4 regions of the Rhizobium sp. TRM96647 genome follow, and region 3 is predicted to be linked to each of the others. Evidence: riboswitches for the same ligand, from Rfam matches in the RefSeq annotation. Region 3 holds a riboswitch; each other region holds the start of a gene.
What was found. A riboswitch is a leader RNA that binds a small molecule or an ion and turns the genes downstream of it on or off. The one in region 3 is predicted to bind cobalamin.

Region 1 (7,191 bases), on a different contig from region 3:
ATCGGCCGCGCTGATAGCACAACGGCGCCGTATGGAAAAGCGCACGCCCCTCTCCCGTTGAATTTTCCCGATGAACAAAATTTGATGACCGGTCGCAGTGCACGTGTTCCGTGCCGGCAGCCGCGCCCCGCAACTGCGCCTGTCAGCCGCCCGGCTGCTTCAGCCGCTTCGACCACTCGCCGGCCTTGCCGAGGCCGGCCTTGACCCAGGGCGAGCCCTTGAGGCCGAGCTTGCCGCGCAGGCCCATGGCGCCGATGATCAGGCGGTTCATCTGCGACTTGATGACGGGCAGCGAGGCGACGTGCAGGCCGGTAAACGGCAGGAACGGGTTGCGGCGCAGCGAACCGTAGATCTCGATGCGCGTCGTCTGCTTGTAGCTCGGGCAGCGGGCGTGGAAGCCGTGGGTGTCGGCGACGATCAGCGTATTGGCCTTCACCACCATCTTCACCGGCTGGCTGTAGCCGAGCGCGGTCAGTTCGTGCGGCATGATGCGCAGCGAGCCGCGGGCAGAATACTTGTTCTCGATCGTATCGGCGCTTTCGCTGATGCGCTGCTCCCAGAGAAGCCGCTGCGGCGTGATCTTGTGCGAACCGGGCACGTAGGAGAACGGCCCATCCTCCTCGCCGACGTCCTTCAAAAACAACCAGGCCTTCGCGGTCGGCTGGAAGGTGTCGCTGTGGAGCGCGGTCTGCGGGTCGGCGGACGCTTCCTTCGACGGCGTCGAGGCGAGCGCCATCACCACCTGCACCACCAGCAGCGGCTGGCCGTCGCTGGAGGAGACGTAGCGCAGAAGATTGGTCATGCGCGGGTCGTTGCGCGCCGCCTTGAAGCCCGGCAGGCGTTCCACGTCGCTGTCGTCGATCAGCGCGCGCCGCGTGACCGTCGTTCCCTGCAGCATGTCGTAACGGTCGAAGTCGCTGTTTTCCAGCTCCGACGTCACCTGCGCGAACACCTCCGGCGGCAGGAAGTTCTCGATCTTCACGAAGCCGTTCTCGTCGTATTCGCGCCGCTGTTCGGCCGTCACCAGCCGCGCCAGCGACTTGCGCCGCCAGTCGGCCATGTCCATGGCGATCGACACCCGCTTGGCATGGAGGCCCATCCTGTTCAGGGTCTTGCTGCCGATGATCGGGTTGTCCGCGAAGGACTTGGCCCCCGAGGCGAGCTGAAGCGCATAGAACGGACTGAGCAGAACGGAGGAAAGGCGCATGCGGGAACCTATGGTGCTTTCGACGGAATGGCGGCGCCGGAAGGCGGGCGAAATGACCCGCCCCAGGGCCGCCGCAGCCAGCAATTTGCTACACCATGGGCACGGCGATAGCAATTCCGGTGCATAAAACATGAAAGACAAATTCAACTATAATTGACGTTAATCACTTTTCGACGAGCACATTGCTCATTCGCCCCTCGAAGCTATGATCGATAGCGGGTTTGCCCGGCAGGAGCGCCGAGCTGCGGCGGAACGTCCGATTGCCGTCCGCCGCCGGAACCGAGGGACCGATTCGGCGTTACCCGAGCCGCGAGAGGAAACGCGACAGGAGTTGACGACGTGCCGTGGGGATGGGGGAAAGTGGCGTTTCGGGCTGTTGCGACGGCCCTGCCGATTGCCTTGGCGATCGCCTTGCCGCACGCGCAGGCCCGAGCCCAGACGGCGGAACAGTCCCCGACGGCCGCGATCTGCGGCGATCTCCGGTCACAGCTTGCAAGCCTGCCGCGCGCGATCGACAGCGCAGAGCAGGTACGCAGCTATTCGAGCGCGATCGCCCGGCAGAACATGGAGCTTCGCCGGGCGAGAGGCGACCTTCGCCGGCTCGGCTGCAGCAACGGCAGCGTCACCGTCTTCGGCGGCCAGAACGCCGGTGCCTGTGCCTCGATCATCTCCACGATCGACCAGATGGACCGCAACCTCCAGGTCCTGATGAAGAAGCGCAACGAGATGTCGTTTGTCGGCGGCGATCCGGCCGAGCGCAGCCGTATTCTGGCTGAACTGTCGGAGAACGGCTGCGGGCAGGCCGTCGCGCTCGAGGCGTCCACGGAGGCCGGTTTGGCCCTGGAGGGCGGCGACCTTTCGGAGGCCGACGATCCGTATGCGGCGATGCCGACGACGTTCGGCAACTGGGGCGCAGCGCCGCAGGAGGGTCCCTTGCGGACGGTGTGCGTGCGCACCTGCGACGGCGGCTTCTTCCCGATATCGTCCGCCGCCACCCCGCTCGACTTCCGCCGCGACCAGCGGACCTGCTCGATGATGTGCCCGCAGACGGAGACGGAACTCTTCTACCAGCCGCTGCAGTCGCCGGGCAGCGGCGACATGATCTCGACGCTGACCGGCCGGCCCTATTCCGCCCTGCCGAATGCCTATGCCTACCAGAGCCGCGACCGGTCCGCCGACAAGGCCTGCGGCTGCGACCTTGCGGGCTACCACCGCAGGATGGCCGGTGCCGGCGGCGGCAACGTGCCCGAAGCGACCGCCGGCGCGGCGCCGGGCACGACCCGAAAGAACGTCGGGTCGGTCACGACGATCCGCATGCATCCCGTCACAAGCGCCACGGCCTCCGAGAAGGTGGTCATCGAGCGGCCCTACGATCCGGTAAAGGACAAGGTGCGGATGGTCGGGCCGAGCTTCCTGCCCGACGACCAGCCGGCGCTGGACCTGCGCAATCCCGCCGGGACGAACTGAACCGCCGATCCGCTGCCGGTGTCAGCGCCGCTGCCCCCACCGGTCGGCGAACACCAGATCCTCGAGCGGCAGCCGCTGCCGCCAGCCTTTCACCGCCAGTTCCGGCTCCTCGTAGAGCGCGTCGACGAAGCCGAGGCACAGCCAGGCGACGATCTCGATCCGCTCGGGAATGCCGAGAAGCGCGCGGATATCGGCATCGTGGAAGATGCTGACCCATCCGACGCCGACGCCCTCCGCCCGCGCCGCAAGCCACAGGTTCTGCACCGCGCAGACCGTCGAGTAGACGTCCATGCGCGGATTGTGCGTGCGCCCGAGAACGACGCTGCCGGCCCGGTCGGGATCGCAGGTGACGCAGAGACTGACCGGCGCCTTGAGGATCCCCTCGAGCTTCAGCGTGCGGTAGCGTTCCTGCCGCTCGCCGGAAAAGAGCATGGCGGCCTCCTCGTTGGCACGCTGGAACGCCAGGTGCGCACCGGCGCGCACCTGCGGGTCGCGGATGACGATGAAACTCCAGGGCTGCATGAAGCCGACCGACGGCGCGTTGTGGGCAGCCCCGAGCAGGCGCTCCAGCAGATCGTCCGGCAGGGGATCGGCGAGAAACTGGTCGCGCACGTCGCGACGCGTCTCGATGGCGCGGTAGACGGCCGCCCGTTCGGCCGGCGTGAATGGCTGGACGGGAACTGGCTCGTCCCGCTTGAACGGTCGCATCGTCAACTCCCCAACAATGCTTGCGACCCCTCCGCCGTCCGCGCGGACAGGTCCATTGCGCCAGGCCGGTCTTCTGACTTCGGTTCGTCCGGCCGGGCCCGCCTTCCCGGTCTTTCGACCAGTGGCGATCTGGCGAGGGTCCCTCCCTCGCGGCCTTGCCGTCCCCGTCACAGCGTTGGGCACGTTCCGGCTTCAGGACACGGACGTCGTCCGCAGCCCCACCGGATTCCCGATTCTCCCCGGCTCTCTCGCGGGGCACCTGGCAGATACATTTGCACACGCCGCAGGCCGCGACGCAAGGGCTGCGAGCGACGGAACGACGGCGTGTGCCGGACAGTGCCGCGGGAGCGTTCATAGGAGACGTTCGTGGGGACGCTCGTTCAGGCGGCCTCGATGTCCGAAGCCGCATCGGTGGCGCGGGCCACGCCGTACTGGGCGCGATTGCGGCCGGCGTTCTTCGCCGCATAGAGGGCCGCGTCGGCGGCGAGCATGATCGCATGCGGCGTCCGGCCGTGTTCGGGAAAGGCGCCGATGCCGGCGCTGCCGCCGAGCTGGAGCAACTGCCCCTCGAAGGGTACGGGGACCTGCGCGTCGCGCACGAAGCTCTCCGCAAGCGGAAGGGTGTCCTCCCGGTCGGCGATATCAGGCAGCAGGACGGCGAACTCGTCGCCGCCGAGACGCGCGACGACGCCGCGGTCGCCAATCCGGGCCATGAACCGGGCGGCCATGACCCGCAGCACCTCGTCGCCGGCCGCGTGGCCGTGACGGTCGTTGACCGCCTTGAACCGGTCAAGGTCGATGGCGATGATCGAGAACGGCCTCTGCCCCTTCGCGGAAAGGTCGTTGACCGTGAGGTCGAACCCGGAACGGCTGAGCACCCCGGTCAGCGCGTCGTGGCGGGCCAGATGGGCGTTCTTCGCCTCGCTGCGCTCGAGCGCGCGCACGAGCGAGGAGAACTTGAGCGCGCCGAAACCCATCACCACGACGAAGATCGCAATCAGCGCGGCGATGTGCGGCACCGCCATGGTCCAGACGAACGATCCCGGGCGGTTGGGGTGCCAGGAGGCCACCATCGGGTTATAGGCATCGCCGCCCACGCCGGTCGTCAGCAGGTTGTCGTCGTCGGTCGTGATCGGCGAGAAGCCGAGGCCGGTGAGCCCCAGGCGCCGCTCCGAATCCGCCAGCATGGCGGCCGTGATCGGCTTCACGGTGATCATCAGGACCGGACTCCGGCGATCGTCGGGAATGAACAGCCGCCGCGGCACCACCGCCTGCACCACGACGATGCTCATCACCCGCTCGATCACGCGCATGCCCGTGGCGCTGATCTGCGGCACGCCGCCATGGCTGGCGCTGGCGTTGGACATCGACTTCGCCACGATCCAGCCGTCGCGGGTACGACGCAAGGCGGCGTAGTAGTTCTCCGTGGCCCGCTTCACGAGGTCGCTCATCCAGTAGCGGACGCCGTCGGCCTCCTCGCCCGGCACGACGATCCCGTTGTGCATGGCAAGGACCGTCTCTCCCGACGGCCGTGCGAAGACGAGCCAGGAAAAGCCGGACTCGCGCCACAGCCAGTCCCTCAGGTCGCGCCGGATGAAGTCCTCGCCGAGCCGCCCGTTTGCCAGTTCGTCGAAACTCTTGTCCCAGACCGACAAGCCGCTCTGGTAGAGCACCACCTGTTCGATCTGGTTGCGGAACTCGCTCTTGACCAGGGTCTTTTCGGTTTCGGCGACGAAATCGTTCGCCTGGCGGATGGAATAGTCGAGGACCAGGAAATTGGCGCTGGCGAACAGGAGGACGATCACCGCCGATGCGATGCCGATCCCCAGTCTGACACCCCCCCGGGGCGTGGCCGGAACGCCGGCCCCTGCATTCGCCATGTCGATCCCCATTGACAGGCTAGCGGCCGTTCGCCGCGTTGTTCTTGGCAGGGACGTTATTGCGCAAGCAGGAATATTCACTTAACCGGACTGGTATCCAAACAATTAACCCGTGCAAATCTGGGGATATTCCAGGCCGAAAAGACCGTGCGGCGGCTGCACGCAAAGACGGAAACCTACGGCGCGTAGCGGACGAAGGCGAACTGCGATCCGTCGGGCGACCAGTTGGGGACGTTCATCGTCCCCTGCCCGCCAAAGAGCTCGAACAGGACCCGGTCGTTGCGCCCGTCCGCATCCATCATCCGGATCCGGACCTGATGGTCGCGCGGGTGATCGAAGACATCGCCGTCGTAGGACAGCACCAGCAGGGCGCGTCCGTCGGGCGTCGGATGGGCGAACCAGTCGCCGAAGGGGCTGTCGGTGATCCGGGCAAACTCCGTCCCGTCCGGCCGGATCCGCCAGATCTGCATGCGCCCGCTGCGGCTCGAATTGAAGTAGATCCAGCCGTCGCAGGACCAGTCCGGCCCGTCGTTGCGTCCCTCGCCGAAGGTCAGCCGCATCTCCTCGCCGCCCTCGACGGGGATCGTGTAGATGTCGAAGACGTCGTCGCGGATGCCGCAGTAGCAGACCCTGCTGCCGTCCGGCGACCAGCCGTGCCAGTAGGACGACTGCCGCGGCGTCACCAGCCGCGGCGTGCCGCCGTCCGCAGGCAGGATGTAGATCGCCGCACGGCCGAACTCGGTCTTGTCGGTGACGGCGAGCCACTGCCCGTCCGGCGAGAGCCCGTGGTCGTTGTTGCACCGGACGGCAAAGCCCGTGTCGATGCGCGAAGGCGCACCGCCGTCGAGCGGCAGGCGATAGACCAGTCCGTCGCCGTTGATGACCAGAGAGCGTCCGTCGCGCGCAAAGTTCGGCGCCTCCACGAGCTGCCCGGTCTGCCAGACCACGCGGGCCTGCCCGCTTGCAACGTCGTAGATCTCGACCGAACTGCGCATGCTTGCCCCTATCGGTCGCGGAAACGGTTGGTGATCGGGTAGCGCCGGTCGCGGCCGAAGTTCTTCTTGGTGATCTTCACGCCCGGCGCCGATTGCCGGCGCTTGTATTCGGCGATGTAGAGCAGGTGCTCGATGCGGTGCACGGTCGCCTCGTCATGGCCGCGCGCGACGATCTCCTCCGTCCCCATTTCGTTCTCGACCAGGCATTCCAGGATATCGTCCAGCACCGGATAGGGCGGCAGCGAATCCTGGTCGGTCTGGTTCGGCCGCAACTCGGCCGAAGGCGCCTTGTCGATGATGTTGCGCGGAATCACCTCGCCCGAAGGCCCGAGCGCGCCCGGCGGCACTGTCGTGTTCCGCCAGCGCGACAGCGCATAGACCTGCATCTTGTAGAGGTCCTTGATCGGATTGAAGCCGCCGTTCATATCGCCGTAGAGGGTAGCGTAGCCGACCGACATTTCCGACTTGTTGCCCGTGGTGACCACCATCGAGCCGAACTTGTTGGAGATCGCCATCAGGATCGTGCCGCGCGTGCGGCTCTGGAGGTTCTCTTCGGTGATGCCGGCTTCGGTGCCTTCGAACATGTCCGAGAGCGCGTCGAGGAAACCGGTCACCGGCGCCTCGATCGGCACGATGTCGTAGCGGCAGCCGAGCGCCTTGGCGCAGGCGGCGGCATCCTTCAGCGATTCCTCGGAGGTATAGCGGTAGGGCAGCATCACGCAGCGCACGCGCTCCTCGCCGAGCGCATCGACGGCGATCGCCGCGCAGATCGCCGAATCGATACCGCCGGAAAGGCCGAGAACCACGTTCTTGAACCCGTTCTTGTTGACGTAGTCGCGAAAGCCCAGAACGCAGGCGCGGTAGTCCGCCTCCTCGCGCTCCGGGATCTTCGACATCGGGCCGCCGTCGCAGAACCAGTCGCCGTCCGCGTTCT
Region 2 (7,191 bases), on a different contig from region 3:
CGTTCGCAGCCTGTTGCGAAGATCGGCCGTCCGGCGCTGGGCAGCGGCGATCGGGCGATGCGACGCCAGGCGGATATGGCCGAAGCCGGCAGCTTCCACGAGCGGCACGAGCCTTTCGGCCGTCAACCCCTCCCCAAACGGCAGGCGGTCCATGATCGACTGGTGGCGTTCGCTCATCGCCCCGTCATAATGCGGATCGTGACCGACGAAGCGCTCGAGCGCGCTCACCGCAAGCAGGGCCAGGCGCCCGATCGGCGTCGGCCTCGCCCAGTTCCCGTCGAACACGAGAAGCCTGCCGCCCGGCTTCAACACCCGGAACCAATCCGCAAGCGCCTGTTCCGGCTCCGTCAGGGTCCAGACGAGATGCCGGCAGACGATGGCGTCGTAGCGCTCGTCCGGCTCCATCGTCCGCTCCGCATCGGCAAGAATGAAGCGGACCCGTTCGTTTCCCGCATGCTTGTCCCGCGCGACCTTCAGCATCGCCTCGGAGAAATCGAGGGCGACCACCTCATGGCCGAGCGAGAGCAGGACATTGGTCACCTCCCCGGTTCCGCAGGCAAGCTCCAGAACCCGGCACGGCGCCTCCCCCAGGACACCGCGGATCGCCCCCGCCCAGGCGTCGTGTTCCGGCCCCGGCGGGATCCGGTGACCGAAGGCAAGGTCGAACGTCTCCGACCGCTTCGACCAGTATTCGCGGATGTCTTCCTTCAGATGGTGGTTGCGCGCATCCATCGGCATCAGGTTCCCGTTGTCGCAAGGGCTACGGCGGGAGCGGCACGCCGCCCCGGCGACGTTCTCCCGGGACGGAAGCGGATGTGGCAGCCGCCGTCCGGCTCGTGCTCGATTGCGACATCCACGCCGAAGACGTCGCGGATGCGCTCCACGGTCAGGACATCCCGCGGCCGCCCCAAAGCGACGAGCCTGCCGGCCTGCATCACGGCGATCCGGTCGCAGAACATGGCCGCGTGGTTGAGGTCGTGCAACGCCGCCACCACCGTCAGGTCCTGGCGTCGCACCAGGTCGAGCAGGCTGATCTGATGGCCGATATCGAGGTGGTTGGTCGGTTCGTCCAGCAGCAGGATCCGGGGCTGCTGGGCCAGCGCGCGGGCAATGTGCAGCCGCTGGCGTTCGCCCCCCGACAGCGTATGCCAGCTCCTGCCTGAAAGGTGGGCCATGTCGACATTGTCCAGCGCCGCGTCGACGATCCGGTCGTCGTCAGGCGACCAGGGCGAGAGCGGCCCGAGATAGGGCGTGCGGCCGAGTTCAACGGCCTGGCGTGCGGTGATACGCTCGCCGGTCTCCGCCTGCTGTTCGACCAGCGCCAGCCGCTGCGCCACCGTGCGCCGACCGAGCGCGCCGATCGGCACCCCGTCCAGCAGCACCTCTCCCGACCGGGGCTTGCGGATGCCGGAAAGCAGCGACATCAGGCTCGTCTTCCCCGAACCGTTCGGCCCGATGATGCCGAGAAATTCGCCGGTCTCGACCGCAAGCGAGACATCCTTGAGAATGTCGGCGCCGCCGGCCGACCATGAAACGCTTCTGGCGGTCAGCCTCATGCGCGCGCCCTCCCCTTTGCGAGGATCAGGGCGAAGGCCGGCGCACCGATCAGCGCGGTGATCACGCCGATCGGCAGGACCTGGCCGGGAATGATGGTGCGCGACAGGATGTCGGCGAGGATCATGAACACCGCCCCGGTCAGGGCCGCGGCCGGCAGCAGCACGCCATGGCGCACGCCGACCAGGAGCCGCGCCGCATGCGGAATGACGAGGCCGACGAAACCGATGGAGCCGACGATCGAGACCATCACCGCGGTCATCATCGCCGACACGCCGACGAGTGCAAGATAGGTGCGTCGCACCGAGATCCCGAGCGAGGCGGCCGATTCCGCGCCGAAGGTGAAGGCGTCGAGCGAGCGCGCATGCCACAGGCAGACGACGAGACCCACAAGTGCCGCCGGAACGGCCAGCCAGGCATCCGCCCAGCGCACGCCCGACAGATTTCCGAGCAGCCAGAACATGATGCCGCGCGCCTGCTCCGCCGTCGCCGCCTTGGTGACGATGAAGGAGGTGAGCGCGTTGAAGAGTTGCGAGCCAGCGACGCCGGCGAGGATGATCGCCGCCGTGCCGCGCCCGGCCTTCACCGCCAGGACGCTGACCAGGACGAAGGCTGTGATCGCGCCGAGGAAGGCCCCGAGCGGCAAGGTCAGCACGCCCGCGCCGATACCCAGGATGGCGACGCCGACCGCGCCCGTCGAGGCGCCCGCGGAAATTCCGAGGATATAGGGATCGGCGAGCGGGTTGCGCAGCAGCGACTGGAGGACCGCGCCGGAGAGCGCCAGCGCCGCTCCGCAGGACGCCGCCACGACGGCCCGGCTCAGCCGGTAGCTCCAGATGATGCCCTCGTCGATCGGCTCCAGCGGGTAGCCGGCATTCCACAGCCGGTTCGCCACCGTCTGGGCGACCGTGGCGAGCGGGATCGCCGTCTCGCCGATCGCAGCCCCCATCCACAGCGCCAGCAAGAGGATGACGAGCGCGGCGATGGCCGCACCCGTCCGTCCGCCCGATGTCAGCGTCCGGTTCACTTGGCGAGGCCGGCGTTGGCGATGGCGTCCGCCAGGGCTTCGATGCCCTCGATCGTCCGGATCGTCGGGTTCATCGCCTGGGCGTCCATGTCGAAGACATGGCCGTTCTTCACCGCCGGCATCAGGCTGGCGACCGGATCGGCCTTCAGGAATTCGAGCTTGGCCTCGAGGCTGTCCAGCGGATAGCGCCGCCGCTCCATGGAGCCGGCGACGATGATCGCCGGATCGGCCTTGGCAATCGTTTCCCAGCCGACCGTCGGCCACTCGTCGTCGGTCTTGATGATGTTCTCGATGCCGAGCGCCGACATGATGTAGCCGGGCGCGCCGTTCTTGCCGGCGACATAGGGATCGGCGTCGGCGGCGCTGGAGAACCAGAAGACGGCCGACAACTTGCCCTGTGCGGAGGCGACCTTGGCGCGGGCGGCCTCCTCGCGTTTCTTCAGATCAGCGACGACAGCCTCGCCCTTTTCCTGGACGTTGTAGATCTGCGCAAGCTCGCGGATCTCCTGATAGACCAGGTCCATGGTGAAGACCTGATGGCGCACGCCGTCGCTCGCGGCAGAATTGTCCTTGCCGACGCAATCGGACGGCGAGGTGTAGACCGGGATGCCGAGCTCCTCGAACTGTTCCGGCCTTCCGACCACGCCCTCCGGCCCGACCTGCCACTGGAACTGCACGGCGACGATATCCGGCTTCTTGGCCAGAACGCTCTCGAAGCTCGGCTCGTTGTCGGCGAGCCGGTCTATCCGCGCGTTCACCTCTTCATAGCCCTTCAGCACCGGCCCGACCCAGAGCGCGGTACCGACCACCTTGTCGGCAAGTCCCAGCAGATAGAGGATCTCGGTGCTGCTCTGGCCGATCGAGACCGTGCGCGACGGCGCACTTTCGAAGGTCACCGGGCGACCGCAATTCTGCAGTGTCAGCGGATAGCTGGTCTCGGCAGCACTCGCCTGGCCATGGAAGGACGATGCGGCGAGGCACAGGGCGACGAAGCCCGCGCGGAGCGGTTGTTTCAAATGAATTTTCATGGAATTCCCCGAAATAGCTGGGACGCCCGCAGGGGCGCCGTTGAAAAAACGGACAAGCCGTCAGGCCGTCCGGTCGCTCGAAGGATCGCCAGGTCTCGGGAAAGGCAGCGTGAAGACGCACAGCAAGGCGCCGATGGTCGTCATGATGGCTCCTGTTCCGGGCTTCCCCGCCCGTGACGTTGGATCGATGGCTGACGGCAGGTCTCCTGGCTCGCGGACATGCGCCGTTCATCTGCCTTCCCGCGCGTTGCGCAGTGGCATGGCGCCGAGGCGCCACGAGGATGAACGGCAATCCGCTTACAGTTGCGGGGGCAGCCACGGTTTTGGTCCCGACTTGGGTCGTCCGCACCGTGTTCCCTATTAATCCCCTCCGCTTCGTGGGCGGGGAACCGTCGTCTTCCAGATAGACGTTTGCGCACCGCGCCGTCAAGCAAGCCCGACCGGCAACTTTGCGTTCTGCACGCAATAGGCGCGGCCGGACCGGCACCCGTGCCGGCGCATCCGATGCGGGGCAGGGGTTTTCGGCACGGTCTGGAACGGTCATCGAACTTCCCTCGGGATCTGACCGGGCCTGATTAGTGTAATGGTATTACGTGAGTCAATCGAGTTGTTATTTTATAACATCACATATCAAGCGCAAATGCGGCCGCCGTCCCGCGCCGAACGCGCGGGGCCCATCACGACCCGGAGATTTCAGGAGGATCTGCGACCGTCCGCAGCGGTCCGGACGGTCGAAGCGATGAATGGGGATAAGACGCTCCGGAACGGCGCCACGGACCTGTGGCCGGGTCAGCGGTTGTAGAGCGCTCTCGATCGTTCGAGATGCTTCAGCATCGCCGCTTCCGCCCCTTCGGCATCCCTGCTCCTGAGCTGGTCCAGGATTTCCTCGTGCTCCACCAGCGTGAGCTTTTCCTTGCCGGTCCAGATCAGCATGTCCGTGTGGTATTCCTTCAGCCAGGCCAGCATGGCCTCGCTGACGGCAACATAGATCGGGTTACCCGAAATCTGGGCGATCCGGCTGTGAAACTGCATGTCGGCGGCGATGAAAGCTTCCGCGTCCCCGAGCGAGCGTCGCTGGCGCTCGATGATGGCCCCCAGATCGTCGATATCGCCGCTCCGGGCACGTTGCGCCGCCTCGCGGGCCATGCCGCGCTCGAAGAAGATGCGGGCGCTCTTGAGATGCTCGAGCGTATCGGTCGACTGCGACAGCATGATCTTCGCCGTCAGGTCGACCTGACGGAAGATCGATTGCGCGGTCAGTTGCAGCACCTTCGCCCGCTCGCCGTGGGAAATGCTGAGCAGGCCCTTGTTGGCGAGCGACTGCATCGCCTCGCGGATGGCGGGACGGCCGACGCCGAAACGCTCCATCAGCACGCGCTCCGAAGGCATCTCGTCGCCCGGCTTCAATTCTCCCGACGTGATCATCCGCTCCAGCCGGTCGAAGACCTCGTCCGACAGCTTGCGCCTGACGATCGGCTCGATGGTTTGGGGCATGGCGTCTCTCTGGCTCATTCTCCCTCCCTTAACATTTCTGCATCTTGCGACAAGCCAGGACGGCCGGAATCGGTTTTCTGAAAATTTCCGTTGCAGAAATTGGAATACTTATTATACCAGATCATGAGTTGACGCCACGACAAAGTGACGTGGCGAGGAGGAGCAACGGCTTTCATGCTGATCACCCTAACCTACCGCATCGAGACGCCCGGCAGCGTCGAGGCGATGGCGAACAAGATCGCCAGCGACCAGTCCACGGGCACCTTCGTCGCGGTGCCGGGCGAGACGGAGGAGCTGAAGGCACGGGTCGCAGCGCGCGTACTCGCCATCCGTCCGCTGGAGGACACCTTCTCCCCCACCTGGCCGGAGGCCGAGCCGGGGCAGCGGCTCAACCGCGCCGACGTCGACATCGCCTTTCCGCTCGATGCCATCGGCACCGACCTTTCCGCGCTGATGACGATCGCGATCGGCGGCGTCTTCTCCATCAGGGGCATGACCGGCATCCGCATCGTCGACATGAAGCTGCCGGAGGCGTTCAAGGGCGCCCATCCGGGCCCGCAATTCGGCATCGACGGCAGCCGCCGGCTGACCGGCGTCGAGGGCCGTCCGATCATCGGCACGATCGTCAAGCCGGCGCTCGGCCTGCGCCCGCACGAGACGGCCGAACTGGTTGGCGAACTGATCGAGTCCGGCGTCGATTTCATCAAGGACGACGAGAAACTGATGAGCCCGGCCTACTCGCCGCTGAAGGAGAGGGTAGCGGCGATCATGCCGCGCATCCTCGACCACGAGCAGAAGACCGGCAAGAAGGTGATGTACGCTTTCGGCATCTCGCATGCCGACCCGGACGAGATGATGCGCAACCACGACCTCGTGCTCAAGGCCGGCGGTAACTGCGCGGTCGTCAACATCAATTCCATAGGCTTCGGCGGCATGAGCTTCCTGCGCAAGCGCTCGGGTCTCGTGCTGCATGCGCATCGCAACGGCTGGGACGTGCTGACCCGCGACCCCGGCGCGGGCATGGATTTCAAGGTCTACCAGCAGTTCTGGCGCCTGCTCGGCGTCGACCAGTTCCAGATCAACGGCATCCGGATCAAGTACTGGGAGCCGGACGAGAGCTTCGTCCAATCCTTCAAGGCCGTCAGCACGCCGCTGTTCGACCCTTCCGACCGGCCGCTTCCCGTTGCGGGGTCCGGCCAGTGGGGCGGCCAGGCGCCGGACACCTACCGGCGGACGGGGCGGACGACCGACCTTCTCTATCTCTGTGGCGGCGGCATCGTCAGCCATCCGGGCGGCCCGGCGGCCGGCGTCCGCGCCGTCCAGCAGGCCTGGCAGGCCGTAGTCGCCGACATCCCGCTTGGCGACTACGCCAGGGACCATCCCGAGCTTGCGGCCTCGCTCGCGAAATTCGGCGACGGCAAGGAGTAAGCATTCATGTCAGACCTGCTCGTCAGCTACTACGGAGACGATTTCACCGGCTCGACCGACGTGATGGAATCGCTTGCCGCAAGCGGCATTCCGACCGTCCTGTTCCTGGGCGTGCCGCAGCCCGAAATGCTGCAGCGGTTTGCCGATTGCCGCGCCATCGGCATCGCCGGCACGAGCCGCAGCGAGACGCCGGAATGGATGCAGGAGAACCTCGTTCCCGCATTTCAGTGGCTGAGGAGCCTTGGTGCTGCGGTCTGCCACTACAAGGTCTGCTCGACCTTCGATTCCGCGCCCCAGGTCGGCAACATCGGCAAGGCGATCGAGATCGGCCGCGACGTGTTCGGCCAGGCCAGCGTGCCCGTCATCGTCGGCGCGCCGCAACTGAAGCGCTACACCGCCTTCGGCCACCTCTTTGCCGCCTATCAGGGCCAGGTCTACCGCATCGACCGCCACCCGGTGATGAGCCGTCACCCGGTGACGCCGATGGCGGAGGCGGATCTCGCCATCCATCTCGGCCGGCAGACCGATCTGCCCGTGGCGCTGGCCGATCTCGTCACGCTCGCCGCGCCGGATGCGGATGCGCGCCTTTCAGCCCTTGCCGGCGCGCCCGGCATCCTGCTGATGGACGTCGAGTCCGCCGAGAGCCAGGCGGCCGCCGGC
Region 3 (7,191 bases):
CGCGAAAAATCATGCTGCAGGGAACCGGCTCCGATGTCGGAAAAACGGTACTGGTCGCAGGGCTCTGCCGGATCGCCTCCAATCGCGGGCTGAGGGTGCGGCCGTTCAAGCCGCAGAACATGTCGAACAACGCGGCCGTTTCCGATGACGGCGGCGAGATCGGGCGGGCGCAGTGGCTGCAGGCGATGGCGGCGCGCACGCCTTCGTCGGTGCACATGAATCCGGTGCTGCTGAAGCCGCAATCCGACACCGGCAGCCAGATCATCGTGCAGGGCCGGGTGTTCGGCCAGGCGAAGGGGCGTGACTACCAGGCGCTCAAGCCACGGTTGATGGACGCGGTGATGGATAGCTTCGAAAGCGTCTGCGCCGGCGCCGATCTCGTCGTGGTCGAGGGGGCCGGTTCGCCGACCGAGATCAACCTGCGCGCCGGCGACATCGCCAACATGGGCTTTGCCACGCGGGCGAACGTTCCGGTCGTGCTCGTCGGCGATATCGACCGCGGCGGGGTGATCGCCTCGCTGGTCGGCACGAAGGCGATCCTGCCGCCGGAAGACCGGGCGATGGTGTCGGGCTACCTGATCAACAAGTTTCGCGGCGACGTCACCCTGTTCGACGACGGGATTGCGGCGATCGGGCAGCATACCGGCTGGCCGTGCCTCGGCGTCGTGCCCTGGCTGAAGCACGCCCGGCAACTGCCGCCGGAAGATTCGGTGGTGCTGGAACGGCTGGCTTCCGGCCGGCCCGGAGCACTGAAAGTGGCGGTGCCGGTGCTGCCGCGCATCGCCAATTTCGACGATCTCGACCCGCTGGCGCAGGAGCCGGACGTCGAGCTCGTCTTCGTCCGCCCCGGCGAGCGGCTGCCGGCCGATGCCGGCCTCGTCATTCTGCCGGGCTCGAAGGCCACCATCGCCGACCTGAAGGATTTCCGCGCGCAGGGGTGGGACCATGATCTCGCCCGGCATCACCGGCGCGGCGGACGCATCATCGGCATCTGCGGCGGCTACCAGATGCTCGGCCGGTCCGTGCGCGATCCGCTCGGCATCGAGGGTGGCGAGCGCGCGGTCGACGGGCTCGGCCTGCTCGACGTCGAGACCGAGATGGCGCCGGAGAAGACGGTGCGCAACAGCCGCGCGCGGTCGCTCAGCTACGACGTGCCGCTGGAAGGCTACGAGATCCATCTCGGCAGGACCACCGGCCCCGACTGCGCTCGTCCACCCATTATGATCGACGGCAGGGCGGACGGGGCGACCTCGGCGGACGGCCGGGTGTTCGGCACATACCTGCACGGCTTCATGGCGAGCGACGCCTTCCGCAGCCGGCTGCTTGCGGAGTTCGGGATCGCCGGCGGCGGCTTCGACTACCGGGGTGCTGTGGACGCGGCACTCGACGGCGTGGCCGTCGAACTCGAAGCCGTGCTGGATCACGCGTGGCTTTCGCGGCTGATGGAAAGTGATCGGACCATCCCGATTAATCGCGGCGGCTGAGACGTTTTCCGGGCGGATGGCGAAGCCGTTTCGTCATCTTCGTCGGTTAAGGTTACCACCAAAGTTGCGCCAGAATCCGATGCAAAGACCTTGAGTGGCATCGCCCTGCCGCTATCTGACGGGGGGATGCCGCATGCGATCGAAAGGGAATGTCGAATGACCAGTGGCCGTTTTGCGAAACTCGGATGGGCGGGGCTGATCGGGCTTGCGATCGCGGGCGGACCGGCCGTGCAGGCGGCCGAGACGAAGCCGGCCGTCAGCGCCAGCAAGCGCTGGGAGACCGAGTTTTCCCTTTGGCAGAAGGTTTCCTCCGGCAGCGATCCGGCAGGCTACGAGGCCTATCTGAAGGACTATCCGAACGGCACCTTCGCCTCGATGGCCCGGCTCCGGCTGGCCGAACTGAACGCCAGGGGCGTTGCCAGCACCGCTGGCGCAGACGACGGCAAGCCGCAGGATTCTGCAGCCACCGACGCCGGCGCCGCCTCGGAGAAGGAAAAGGCGGCGGCCGCCCGCAAGGCCGACGAGGCCGCGCGGCTGAAGGCCGAGCAGGAGGCCAGGATCGCCGCGGAGAAGCAGCGGGCGGAAGAGGAGCGGCTGGCCGCCGAGGCCGAGGCGAAGCGCGTGGCAGAGGCCGAGCGGCAGCGCAAGGAAGAACAGGCGCGCGCGGAGGCCGAGGCGAAGCGGGTTGCCGCGGCGAAGGCCGAAGCGGAACGGCAGCGGGCCGAGGCCGAGCGCAAGCGCGCCGAGGAGGCGGCCGAGGCTGAAAGGCTCAAGGCGGAGCAGCAGGCCAAGGCCGAGCAGGCCCGGCTGAAGGCGGAAGAGGAAGCGAGGGCTGCGGCCGAAGCGAAGGCGCGCGCCGATGCGGCCGCTGCCGCGCAGGCCAGGGCCGAGGCGGAGCAGGTGGCTGCGGAGGCTGAACGCGAGCGCGCAATCGCCGCTGCGGAAGCCGAGAAGGCGAAGGCCGAGGAGGAAGCCCGGGCGACTGCGGAAGCACAGGCCAGGGAAACACAGGCTAGGGAAGCGCAGGCGAGGGCGGATGCCGCCGCCGAGAAAGCCACGGCGGCGACTGAGGCCGAGCGCGCGCGAGCCGAACAGCAGGCGGCCCAGCCGTCCGCCGCGCCGCCGGTCGCCGAGGGCAGCGTTGCCGACGCGCTCGACACCGAGGCGCTGCCGACCGACGGCGAGAATGCGATCGCGAGCCCTGCGGCCGATCCCGACGGCGGCCCGGCAACGGACGGCGCCGCGGATGCGGTCGCAGCCGCACCGGCCGGCGGGGGCATGGATGGGGACGAAGCCGGGGACGGGGAGGCCGAGCGGCTGGCCCGTCGCGAGGACAACAGCTGGAGCCGCGCGGTGCTGAACGGCCGGCCGCAGGCTTTCGAGAACTACCTGCGCGAATTCCCGCAGGGCCGCTTTGCCGATGAGGCGCGCCAGCGCCTTGCCGCGCTGGAAAAGGGCGGCAAGGCCACAGGCGGCGAAGAGCCCGCAGGCGACGTCGCCGCGCGGGAGCCGGCCATCAACGCTCCCGCCGCAACGGCTGCGCCGCTCGGCGCCGGGACGGAGCCGCTCGTTCGCCAGACGCAGCCTGCGCCTTCGCAGCAGCCGAAGGTCTTCCAGACGCCTTCGGACGTGCGCGAGGCCTATCTCGATCCGGCCGCACGTGCCCAGTCGCAGCGCTGGCTGAACGCGCTCGGCTACGGCACCGGCGGGGCGGACGGCGTATACGGTCCGCGCACGCGGGCGGCGATCGCCTCCTGGCAGCGCTCGGCCGGCTATGCCGGCGACGGCTACCTGACGCGCAAGCAGTATCGCGAATTGCGCCAGTCGGCGCGCTTCGCCGAGGCCCGCAGCCGCGAATACGTCGATCGCCAGCGCGCCCGCCGCGACCGCTACTACAATGACGGCTACGGTGTCTACGAAGGCCCGGTCGACGGCTACTACCGCGAAGGTCCGGTCGGCGGCGTCTACGAGGGGCCGGTCGGGGGCGGCTACGGCCCCGGCAGCGACCTGACGATCAGCGGGCCGGGCTACTGAGCGGCCAGCGGAACTGAACGAACAGCCGCCGCGACGACGCATTCGGCGCGGCGGACGCCGTTTCCTGCCAATTGACTTCCGGTGCCTGCAGGCATAATCATCGCCACTATTGGAAGGTGCGTCGGTCCAGTGATGGACGGACGCTTAAATGGGAACGTGACGGGGTGGACCCAATCAGGGCGCTCCAATCACGGCCGACCCCGCGACTGTAGAGTGGCGAGGCCAATCCAGCCGGTTTGATCAACCGGCAAAGCCACTGGGTGGCGGCATGATGAACCGGGGTCTGGACGCCTCTATGTCTACGAATCGTCCGCCTTTCATGTCGCGCATCACCCGGGAAGGCGAGGGTGGGCCGCAGGCGCAATTCGCGCCCGACGCCGCGAGCCAGGAGACCTGCCGGCCAATGAGGGCATCGTGCCCGACCTGGGGATTTTCCCCGTTGCCAGCACGGAGGTTGTCATGGCTGCGTCTAACGTTTCTTCTGTTTCCCTTTCTCTCAACGATCGTCTCTATGCCGGTCTCGTAGCGCTTCTGCTCGGCGGATTCCTGGTGTTCGGCGCAGGCCTCGCCAATTCGTCCGTCCTGCACGACACCGCGCACGACACCCGCCACTCCTATGGCTTTCCCTGCCACTAAGGAGCAGATGTCATGATCGTCAAATATCTCCTGGCCGCCCTGGTGGCCGGGCTGTTCTCCGGCGCCCTGATGACGGTCGCCCAGGAGGCGCGCGTCATTCCGCTGATCCTGCATGCCGAGGAATTCGAGGGCGGCGACGAAGAGCCTGCCGCCCCCGGCGCCGAGGTCCAGCCGGACGCGTCGCACGAGCATTCCGCGCTCGGCATCGGCGCTACGATGTCGGAGGTGGCCGCCTATTTCTCGCCCATCTCGGTGGCCCATGCCCATGAGGGCGAGCACGAGGACGGCGGCATCATGTTCGGCATGAGCCGCTTCTCCGGCACGCTGCTCGCAAACCTCGTCACCGGCGCGGGTTTCGCGCTGCTGCTGGCGGGCGTGAGCCTTGTGACCGGCAATGCGATCACGGTCGCCAACGGGGTGCTGTGGGGCGCTGCCGGCTGGCTTGCCGTGCATCTCCTGCCGGCCATCGGCCTGCCACCGGAGCTTCCGGGCTTCCCGGCCGCCGACCTAAGCGACAGGCAGGTCTGGTGGGTGGCGACAGTCGTGCTTTCGGCCGTGGGGCTCTACCTGCTGATCCTGAAGGATGGGATTGCGGCGAAGGTCGCGGGCATCGTCCTGATCGGGGCCCCGCAGGTCTACGGCGCGCCGCAGCCTGCCGACATCGCCAGCAACGTGCCGGCCGTGCTCGGGGCGGAGTTCGCCGTGGCGGCGCTCGCCACCACGCTGTTCTTCTGGGTCGTGCTCGGGCTTTCGCTCGGCTTCGCCAACGAGAAGATCGGCGTTTCCGAAAAGGTCGCAGCAAAGGCAGCCTGATGAAAACGACATCGCCCGGAGCCGTCCTGGTTCTGGGCGGTGCGCGTTCCGGAAAATCCGCATTCGCCGAGAGGCTGGCCGCCGAGAGCGGCCTGTCCAGGCACTATATCGCCACCGGCCGCGCCTGGGACGAGGAGATGCGCGCGCGCATCGACCAGCACAAGGCCCAACGCGGCAGCCATGGCTGGGTGACGCACGAGGAGCCGCTGGCGCTGCCGGAGCGCATCAAAGACACGGCGCGCGAGGACCGGGTGCTGCTCATCGATTGCCTGACGCTGTGGGTGACGAACCTGATGCTCGAAAAGCACGACATGGCGGCCGCCTTCGACGATCTCGCGGCCTCCATCGTCACCGCACCCGGCCGCCTCGTGTTCGTCTCCAACGAGGTCGGGCTGGGGATCGTTCCGGACAACCAGATGGCGCGCGAATTCCGCGACCACGCCGGCAGGCTGCACCAGCAGGTGGCGCAGCTTGCCTCCGAAGTCTATCTTGTCGCGGCAGGCCTGCCGCTGAAAATGAAGGGTTGAGCCCATGCTCCAGCAAAAGATCCCCGCCACCGTCATCACCGGCTTTCTCGGCGCGGGCAAGACGACGATGATCCGCAACCTGCTGCAGAACGCGAACGGCAAGCGGATCGCGCTGATCATCAACGAATTCGGCGACCTCGGCGTCGACGGCGACGTGCTGAAGGGCTGCGGCGCGGAGGCCTGCAGCGAGGACGACATCATCGAACTCACCAACGGCTGCATCTGCTGCACCGTCGCCGACGATTTCATTCCGACCATGTCGAAGCTTCTGGAGCGCGACAACCGCCCCGATCACATCGTCATCGAGACCTCGGGCCTGGCGCTGCCGCAGCCGCTCGTCGCCGCCTTCAACTGGCCGGAGATCAAGACGCAGGTGACGGTCGACGGCGTCATCACCGTCGTCGACAGCGCCGCGGTCGCCGCCGGCCGTTTCGCCGACGACCACCACCGGGTGGATGCGCTGCGCGTCGAGGACGAGAACCTCGACCACGAGAGCCCGCTGGAGGAACTGTTCGAGGACCAGTTGACGGCGGCGGACCTGATCGTTCTGAACAAGACCGACCTGATCGATGCCGCCGGGTTGAAGACGGTGCGCGACGAGGTGGCCTCCCGAACTGCCCGCAAGCCGGCGATGATCGAGGCGAGGAACGGCGACGTCGCCGCCGCCGTGCTCCTTGGCCTCGGCGTCGGCACCGAGGACGATATCAAGAACCGCAAGTCGCATCATGAGCTGGAGCACGAGAATGGCGAGGAACACGACCACGACGAGTTCGACAGCTTCGTCGTCGAACTCGGCCCGGTCGCCGATCCGGCCGGTTTCGTGGAGCGGCTGAAGGGCGTCATCGCCGAGCATGACGTGCTGCGCGTCAAGGGTTTCGCCGACGTTCCGGGCAAGCCGATGCGGCTTCTGGTCCAGGCTGTCGGCAGCCGGATCGACCAGTATTTCGAGCGCGCCTGGGCGCCCGGCGAGACCCGTGGCACCCGCCTCGTCGTCATCGGTTTGCACGACATGGACGAGCAGGCCGTGCGTACGGCGATCGCTGCAGCCGCGGGCTGAGCCGCCGTGTCTGCTGAACAGGGCTATCGCCGGAACCAGGCTCGGCGACGGGCTGCTCCTTCTTCTCTCCGGCGGAGAGAAGTGCCGAGCGGATGCGAGGCGATGAGGGGGGCTCGGGGTACGCCCTGGCGCCTCGCGCCACCCCCTCATCCGGCGCTGCGAGCCCTCTTCTCCCCGATGGGGAGAAGAGGGCGTTCGCTGCGCCTGCGGCAACTCAAACGCGATAACCTTGTCTGTGGGGGAGAGGGGCTGCAGACGAGAGGTGGGTGTAACCTGCCGCGCCGAAGCGGAGAGCCGTCATGCATCTGCTGCTAGCCCAGAAGGGTACCATCGCCGATGGCAAGGAGGCGATCGATCTCGGCCAGTCGCCGGGCGACGTCCTGTTCCTGTCGGCGGCCGATACGGAACTGGCTTCGATCGCCGCCGCCCATCGCGGCCGGCAGGCGCGGGCCCGGCTGAGGCTCGCAAGTCTCGCCTCGCTCACTCATCCGATGTCGGTGGATACCTATGTCGAGCGCACGGCGCGGCATGCAAAGCTCATCGTCGTGCGGGCGCTCGGCGGCGCCAGCTATTTCCGCTACGTGCTGGAGGCGCTCCATGCCACGGCGGTGGCACACGGCGTCGCCATCGTGGCGCTGCC
Region 4 (7,191 bases), on a different contig from region 3:
CCCCAGCCAGCGCTCGACCTCGGCAACAGGCATGCCCTTGCGCCTGGCATAGTCCTCGACCTGGTCGCGCTCGACCTTGGCGACGCCGAAATAGTAGCTCTCGGGGGAGGCGATGTAGAGGCCGGAGACGGAGGAGCCGGGCCACATGGCCATGCTCTCCGTCAGCTGGACGCCGATCTCCCTCTCCGCGTCGAGCAGGCGGAACAGCGTCGTCTTCTCGGTGTGGTCGGGCTGGGCCGGGTAGCCGGGGGCGGGCCGGATGCCGGCATAGGGTTCGGCGACGAGTTCCTGGGGCGAGAAGGCTTCCCCTGCGGCATAGCCCCAGAGCTCCTTGCGGACGACTTCGTGCATGCGCTCGGCGAAGGCCTCGGCGAAGCGGTCGGCCAGCGCCTTGACCAGGATCGAGGAATAGTCGTCGTTGGCGCGCTCGAAGCGCTCGGCGATCGCGATCTCGCCGATACCGGCGGTGACGACGAAGCCGCCGACATAGTCGGCAATGCCGCTCTCCGCCGGCGCGACGAAGTCCGAAAGCGCCAGGTTGGGACGGCCGTCGCGCTTGGAAAGCTGCTGGCGTAGGGTGAAGAACGTCGCGAGTTCCCGGCTGCGGCTGTCGTCCTGAAAGAGCCGGATATCGTCGCCGATGGCATTGGCCGGCCAGAAGCCGACCACGGCCTTCGGGGTGAACCATTTCTCGGCGATGACCTTCTCCAGCATGGCCTGCGCATCGGCAAAGAGCTGGCGGGCGGCCGCGCCCTGCTTCTCGTCGTCGAGGATCTTCGGATAGACGCCCTTCAGTTCCCAGGTCTGGAAGAACGGCGTCCAGTCGATGTAGCGGGCGAGCTCGGCCAGATCCCAGTCCTGCCACACGCGGGTGCCGAGGAAGGAAGGTGTCTTCGGGCGGTAGGCGGACCAGTCCGGCCTGAAGGCGTTGTCGCGGGCCCTGGCCAGCGGCAGTCGCTGCTTTTCCGCCTCGGCCCGTCTATGGGCGTCGGCCACCTTGCGATACTCCGCCTGCAACGTCTCGACATAGCCCTGCCGCGCGTCCGGTGACAGGAGGCTGGAGACGACGCCGACGGCGCGGCTGGCATCGGTGACATAGACCGCCTGGCCGCGGTCGTAGCGCGGGTGGATCTTCACCGCGGTGTGGACGCGGCTCGTCGTCGCGCCGCCGATCAGCAGCGGGATGTCGAAGCCCTCGCGCTCCATCTCGGCTGCCACATGCACCATCTCGTCGAGCGAGGGGGTGATGAGGCCGGAAAGCCCGATGATGTCGACGTTCTCGGCTTTCGCGGTCTCCAGGATCTTCGCTGCCGGCACCATCACGCCGAGGTCGACGATCTCGTAGTTGTTGCAGGCCAGAACGACGCCGACGATGTTCTTGCCGATGTCGTGCACGTCACCCTTGACCGTGGCCATCAGGATCTTGCCGGCGCTCTCGCGCACAGCACCGCCGTTCGCGCGCTTTTCCTCTTCCATGTAGGGCAGCAGCACGGCGACGGCCTGCTTCATCACGCGGGCCGACTTGACCACTTGCGGCAGGAACATCTTGCCGGCGCCGAACAGGTCGCCGACGACGTTCATGCCGGCCATCAGCGGCCCTTCGATCACATGCAGCGGACGGGCGGCGGCGCGGCGCGCCTCTTCGGTGTCGGCCTCGATGAATTCGGTGATGCCGTTGACGAGGGCGTGCTCCAGGCGCTTTTCGACCGGCCATTCGCGCCAGGCGAGATCCTTCTCCTTCGCTTCCTTGCCGCCTGCGCCCTTGAAGCGCTCGGCAATCTCGAGCAGCCGCTCGGTCGCGGTACCGCCACCCTTGGGGGCCCGGTTCAGCACCACGTCCTCGCAGGCCTCGCGCAGATCCGCATCGATCGTGTCGTAGACGGCGAGCTGGCCGGCATTGACGATGCCCATGTCCATGCCGGCCTGGATGGCGTGGTAGAGGAAGACGGCGTGCATCGCCTCGCGCACTGGCTCGTTGCCGCGGAAGGAGAAGGAGAGGTTGGAGACGCCGCCGGAGACATGCGCATGCGGCAACGTCCCGACGATCTGCCGCGTCGCCTCGATGAAATCGACGCCGTAGTTGTCATGCTCCTCGATGCCGGTGGCGACGGCGAAGATGTTGGGGTCGAAGACGATGTCTTCCGGAGCGAGGCCGGCGACCTCCGTGAGCAGCTTGTAGGCGCGGGTGCAGATCTCGACCTTGCGCTGCTGCGTGTCGGCCTGGCCGGTCTCGTCGAAGGCCATGACGACGACGGCGGCGCCATAGGCGCGCACGAGCCGCGCATGGTGCAGGAAGGCTTCCTCGCCTTCCTTCAGCGAGATCGAATTGACCAGCGGCTTGCCCTGGGTGCATTTCAGGCCCGCTTCGATGACCTCCCATTTCGAGCTGTCGATCATCACCGGCACGCGGGCGATGTCCGGCTCGGCGGCGACGAGGTTCAGGAACTCCGTCATCGCCTTTTCGGAATCGATCAGGCCCTCGTCCATGTTGATGTCGATCACCTGCGCGCCGTTCGCCACCTGGTCGCGGGCGACGTCGAGGGCGGCCGCATAGTCGCCGGCGGTGATGAGCTTGCGGAATTTTGCCGAACCGGTGACGTTGGTGCGCTCGCCGACATTGACGAAGGGGATGTCCTTGGTGAGCGTGAAGGGTTCCAGCCCGGACAGCCGCATGTGGCGGGGAATGTCCGGGATCGCACGCGGCGCGTGACGGGCCGCGGCCTTGGCGATCGCCTCGATATGGGCCGGCGTCGAACCGCAGCAGCCGCCGACGATGTTGACGAGGCCGTCGCGCATGAAGCCTTCGATCTGGGCGGCCATCTGCTCGGGCGTCTCGTCGTAGCGGCCGAAGGCGTTCGGCAGGCCGGCGTTCGGATAGGCGCAGACGAAGGTGTCGGCGACGGACGAGATCTCGTCCAGATGGGCGCGCATGGCGTTGGCGCCGAGGGCGCAGTTCAGCCCGATCGAGAAGGGGTCGGCGTGGCGGACCGAATTCCAGAAGGCTTCCGGGGTCTGGCCGGACAGCGTGCGGCCGGAAAGGTCGGTAATCGTTCCGGAGATCATCACCGGCAGCTCGATGCCCTTTTCGGCGAAGACCTCGCGGGTGGCGAAGATCGCCGCCTTGGCGTTCAGCGTGTCGAAGATCGTCTCGATCAGGATGATGTCGGCGCCGCCGTCGATGAGGCCGCGGAGCTGGTCGGCATAGGCGAGCTTGAGGTCGTCGAAGGTGACGGCGCGGTAGCCCGGGTTGTTGACGTCCGGCGAGATCGAGGCGGTGCGGTTGGTCGGGCCCAGCGCGCCGGCGACGAAGCGCCGCCGCCCGTCCTTCTCCTGCGCGCGCAGGCCGGCGCGGCGGGCGAGGCGGGCACCGTCGCGGTTGAGCTCGTAGACCATGTCCTCCATGCCGTAGTCGGCCTGGGCGATCGTGGTGGAGGAAAAGGTGTTGGTCTCGAGGATGTCTGCGCCGGCAAGTGCATAGCGATAGTGGATGTCCTCGATCGCGGCCGGCTGCGTCAGCGTCAGGAGGTCGTTGTTGCCCTGCTGATGGCAGGCGCACTCGCCGAAGCGGCTGCCGCGGAAATCGTCCTCGACGAGGCCGAGCGTCTGGATCTCGGTGCCCATGGCGCCGTCGAGGACGAGGATGCGCTCGCGCGCGGCGGCGCGCAGCGCATCGGCGATGTCCTTGCCATTGCGGGGTGGTAGTTCGGGACCAAAAAGGTCGTCGAGGTCGGCCGATGCCATGGCGAAGCCCTCCGATGCAGCATGTCTGCTCCGGAGATCACATAAAGATATGTTTATGTCAATATGTCTTTATGCGAAAATCAGTGCGGCCGGCCTGATCGTCCCGCGAGCCGCTCGAACAGCGAACGGAGCCGGACGATGTCCGGATCACGGTCCCTGTAGGGTGCGAGCTTGACGAGTTCCTTCAGGGCCTCTGCCGGAAGATCGGCGCCGCGCGGCTGCCAGAGGAGCCACGAGATGAAGACGGATTCCGGCTTTCCGGAGCCCGAGGCGTTCTGTTCGATGGTGACATGCATGACTTTCCCCAATCTGGAATTGGGGGATGACCGGACGCACGCAAGCTGAAGATCCGCCTTGACGCGGAGCAAGCGCACCCGTGGGACACCCCGCCCATGGACGTTACGAGTTCATCAGGGCAGGTCTCCTGGCTTGCGGGTCGTTGCCTCTGTCCGGCCTTCCCGGCACGAAACGTGCCAGTGGCATGGGGGACAGCAGCTCGCCGCCTACAGTTGCGGGGGCAGCGCCGGAATGGATGGCTTCCCATCGCACCGGCTTCCCTCTTCGCTTCCTCGTCGCGAACGATTCGGAAGAACCCTGATGGCCGCAAGGTGGCCCGAAGGCGACGGCGATGTCAACGCAGGCGGGCGGGTTATCGACGGAATTGGACACGGGCATGGAACCCTTGCCGGATGCGCCGCGTTCAGGTCCCGTTCACCGCTGGTCACGTAGGCCAAGGGTGGTATCTCATGGCCTTGATATTGTTGGAGTCGCCTTGCCCCTGCCTTCCAGTTCTGTTGCAACAGCCTGCCATTGCGGCTAAAGAAAGCCGTTTTCATGCGCCACGCAGAAGCGGGAGAAGACCCTGCCGCCCGTTACATGCCGCCCGTCGATCGAGGGCGCATTTTCGTGCGCATGGAATCCGCTGACGGGGTCGTACGGAGGAACGCATGACGCCGTCCTGTTGCACAAGTCCGCTCGGATGATCCCTGCCTGCCGAACGTAAGTCCGGCCGCGGCCGGATCCACCAACCCTGCTCGAAAAACAGAAAAAAGCTGATGTCCCTTCACAACCGACCACAGACCTCGTCGCGCGAGACGGAATCCAAGCAGATCGACTACAATGATTCGATCCGGGATACCTATTTCACCCTCGAGGAGCTGAGTGCCTGCGGTGAGGATCTGGCGCGGAACGGCGCGAATTCGCTGCCGGGCTTCACGCCGTTCGACTTCCGCGCCCGCCACCGGGAAAACGAGAAGGAAATCCTCCGGGTCTACCAGACGACGGCCCGCGACGTCGAAGCCGGCGCGACGATAACGCCGGCGGCGGAATGGCTGCTCGACAACTACTACGTCGTCGAGGAGGCGATCCAGGAAGTGCGCCGCGACTTCCCGCGCCGTTTCTACCGTCAGCTGCCGACGATGAAGGTCGGCGAGGTCGAGGTCCCGCGGACGCTCGCGCTCGGCTGGCTCTACGTCGCCCATACCCAGAGCAGCGTCTCGCGCGAGAGCCTGACGGCGATCGTGGAAGGGTTCCAGAAGGCCGAGGCCTTCAAGATCGGCGAACTCTGGGCGCTGCCGTCGATCGTCCGCTTCATCCTGATCGAGAACCTGCGGCGCATTTCCAGCCGTGTCGAGCGTTCGCGCGGGATGCGCCGCAAGGCGAACGAGGTGGCCGACGAGCTGATCCGCCAGAACGACCCGGAAAAGAGCGTCGTGATCCTGCGCGAGATCGAGCATCTCGTCGCCGACAACACCTTCGTCGCCCAACTGCTCTATCGTCTGCGCGACGGGCTGCAGGCATCGGGCGCGGCGATCCAGTGGCTGGAAAAGCAGATCGAGGCGCGCGGGACCGACCTGGAAGAGGTCCTCGTCGCCGAGCAGAACCGGCTTTCCTCCGGTAACGTCACGATGAGCAACCTGATCAAGGGGCTGCGCACGATCGACGATACGGAATGGCCGGTCTGGGTCGAAAGCGTCAGCCGCCTCGATGCGGCGCTGCGCGAGGGTTCGGACTATACCGAGCTCGATTTCGGCTCGCGCAACGCTTACCGTGATACGATCGAGAAGATGGCCCGCCGCTCCGGCAAGACGGAGCTGGAGGTGACGCAGCTGGCGCTGGCCATGACCGCCGAGGACATGGCGGCGGGCAACGTCGCCGGTGCGCACGAGGCCAATGTCGGCAGCTACCTGGTCGGCAAGAAGCGCGACATCCTGGAAAAGCGGATCGGCTACCGCCCGTCCATCCTGCAGCGCATCGTGCGCTTCAGCCGCTCGCTCGACTGGTTCGCCATCGCCGGGCCGGTGATCCTGCTGACGCTTCTGGCCATGGTCGGGGTCTACTATTTCCTCGACCAGATGGACATTCCGAACGGCGCCTGGCTGATCATGCTGATCCTGTTCGCCGTGCCCGCCTCGGAGGGCGCCGTCGGGCTCTACAACACGCTCGTTACCCTCTGCGTGAAGCCGACGCGGCTGGTGGGCTACGAGCTGCGCGAGGGGATTCCGGAGGAGGCACGCACGCTCGTCGCGGTCCCCTGCCTGATCTCCAAGCGCGACCATGTCGACGAACTGGTGCGCAACCTCGAGGTCCACTACCTCGCCAATCCGCGCGGCGAGATCTATTTCTCGCTCGTCAGCGACTGGGTCGACAGCAAGGCCGAGGAGACGCCGGAGGATCTCGAGGTCCTCGAATACGCCAAGCGCGAGATCGCACTGCTTTCGGCACGCTATGCCTATGACGGCCGCACACGCTTCTACCTGCTGCACCGCCGGCGCCAGTTCAATCCGCAGGAAGGCGTGTGGATGGGCTGGGAGCGCAAGCGCGGCAAGCTGCACGAGCTGAACCTGCTCCTGCGTGGCGACGGCGACACCAGTTTCCTGCCCGGCGCCAATGTCGTGCCGGAAAACGTCCAGTACGTCCTGACGCTTGATTCCGACACGCGCCTGATGCGCGACGCGGCCACCAATCTCGTCGGCAAGCTCCACCACCCGATCAACCGCCCGCTGATCGATCCGCAGACCCAGCGGGTCGTCGCCGGCTACAGCATCCTGCAGCCGCGCGTCACCCCGTCGCTGACGACGGGCGACGAGGCCTCGACGTTCCAGCGCATCTTTTCGGCGAACCGAGGCGTGGACCCCTATGTCTTCACCGTCTCCGATGTCTACCAGGACCTCACCGACGAGGGCACGTTTACCGGCAAGGGCCTCTATCACGTCGATGCCTTCGAGGCGGCGCTGAAGGGCCGAATCGAGGAAAACTCCATCCTCTCGCACGACCTTCTGGAAGGCTCCTATGCGCGCTGCGCGCTCGTCACCGACGTGGAGTTCGTCGAGGACTTCCCGATCCGCTACGAGGTCGAGAACTCGCGCCAGCATCGCTGGGCGCGTGGCGACTGGCAGTTGCTGCCCTATATCTTCAAGCCGTCCAGCGGGGTTTCCATGCTCGGCCGGT

Region 1: another riboswitch for cobalamin. It lies ahead of bluB (5,6-dimethylbenzimidazole synthase); the one in region 3 lies ahead of OCK02_RS12405 (CbtB domain-containing protein).
Region 2: another riboswitch for cobalamin. It lies ahead of OCK02_RS13925 (ABC transporter substrate-binding protein); the one in region 3 lies ahead of OCK02_RS12405 (CbtB domain-containing protein).
Region 4: another riboswitch for cobalamin. It lies ahead of OCK02_RS01490 (hypothetical protein); the one in region 3 lies ahead of OCK02_RS12405 (CbtB domain-containing protein).

Annotation. Positions count from the first base shown of each region.
Region 1 is NZ_JAOXHF010000007.1:14,392-21,582, reverse strand. Features, by position in the region: gene OCK02_RS14245 (phytanoyl-CoA dioxygenase family protein) at 143-1,207, opposite strand; gene OCK02_RS14240 (DUF2865 domain-containing protein) at 1,568-2,674, shown strand; gene bluB (5,6-dimethylbenzimidazole synthase) at 2,696-3,382, opposite strand; cobalamin riboswitch at 3,428-3,660, opposite strand; gene OCK02_RS14230 (diguanylate cyclase domain-containing protein) at 3,763-5,262, opposite strand; gene OCK02_RS14225 (TolB family protein) at 5,439-6,257, opposite strand; gene OCK02_RS14220 (NAD+ synthase) at 6,266-7,191, opposite strand, start outside.
Region 2 is NZ_JAOXHF010000006.1:273,105-280,295, forward strand. Features, by position in the region: gene OCK02_RS13910 (class I SAM-dependent methyltransferase) at 1-732, opposite strand, end outside; gene OCK02_RS13915 (ABC transporter ATP-binding protein) at 738-1,556, opposite strand; gene OCK02_RS13920 (FecCD family ABC transporter permease) at 1,553-2,581, opposite strand; gene OCK02_RS13925 (ABC transporter substrate-binding protein) at 2,578-3,609, opposite strand; cobalamin riboswitch at 3,788-4,018, opposite strand; gene OCK02_RS13930 (transcriptional regulator NanR) at 4,399-5,103, opposite strand; gene oiaX (3-oxo-isoapionate-4-phosphate decarboxylase OiaX) at 5,278-6,531, shown strand; gene OCK02_RS13940 (four-carbon acid sugar kinase family protein) at 6,538-7,191, shown strand, end outside.
Region 3 is NZ_JAOXHF010000005.1:390,025-397,215, forward strand. Features, by position in the region: gene OCK02_RS12395 (cobyric acid synthase) at 1-1,484, shown strand, start outside; gene OCK02_RS12400 (peptidoglycan-binding domain-containing protein) at 1,641-3,518, shown strand; cobalamin riboswitch at 3,624-3,934, shown strand; gene OCK02_RS12405 (CbtB domain-containing protein) at 3,978-4,154, shown strand; gene OCK02_RS12410 (CbtA family protein) at 4,167-4,967, shown strand; gene cobU (bifunctional adenosylcobinamide kinase/adenosylcobinamide-phosphate guanylyltransferase) at 4,967-5,494, shown strand; gene cobW (cobalamin biosynthesis protein CobW) at 5,499-6,551, shown strand; gene cobN (cobaltochelatase subunit CobN) at 6,851-7,191, shown strand, end outside.
Region 4 is NZ_JAOXHF010000001.1:318,013-325,203, reverse strand. Features, by position in the region: gene metH (methionine synthase) at 1-3,741, opposite strand, end outside; gene OCK02_RS01490 (hypothetical protein) at 3,822-4,037, opposite strand; cobalamin riboswitch at 4,138-4,353, opposite strand; gene OCK02_RS01485 (GH36-type glycosyl hydrolase domain-containing protein) at 4,797-7,191, shown strand, end outside.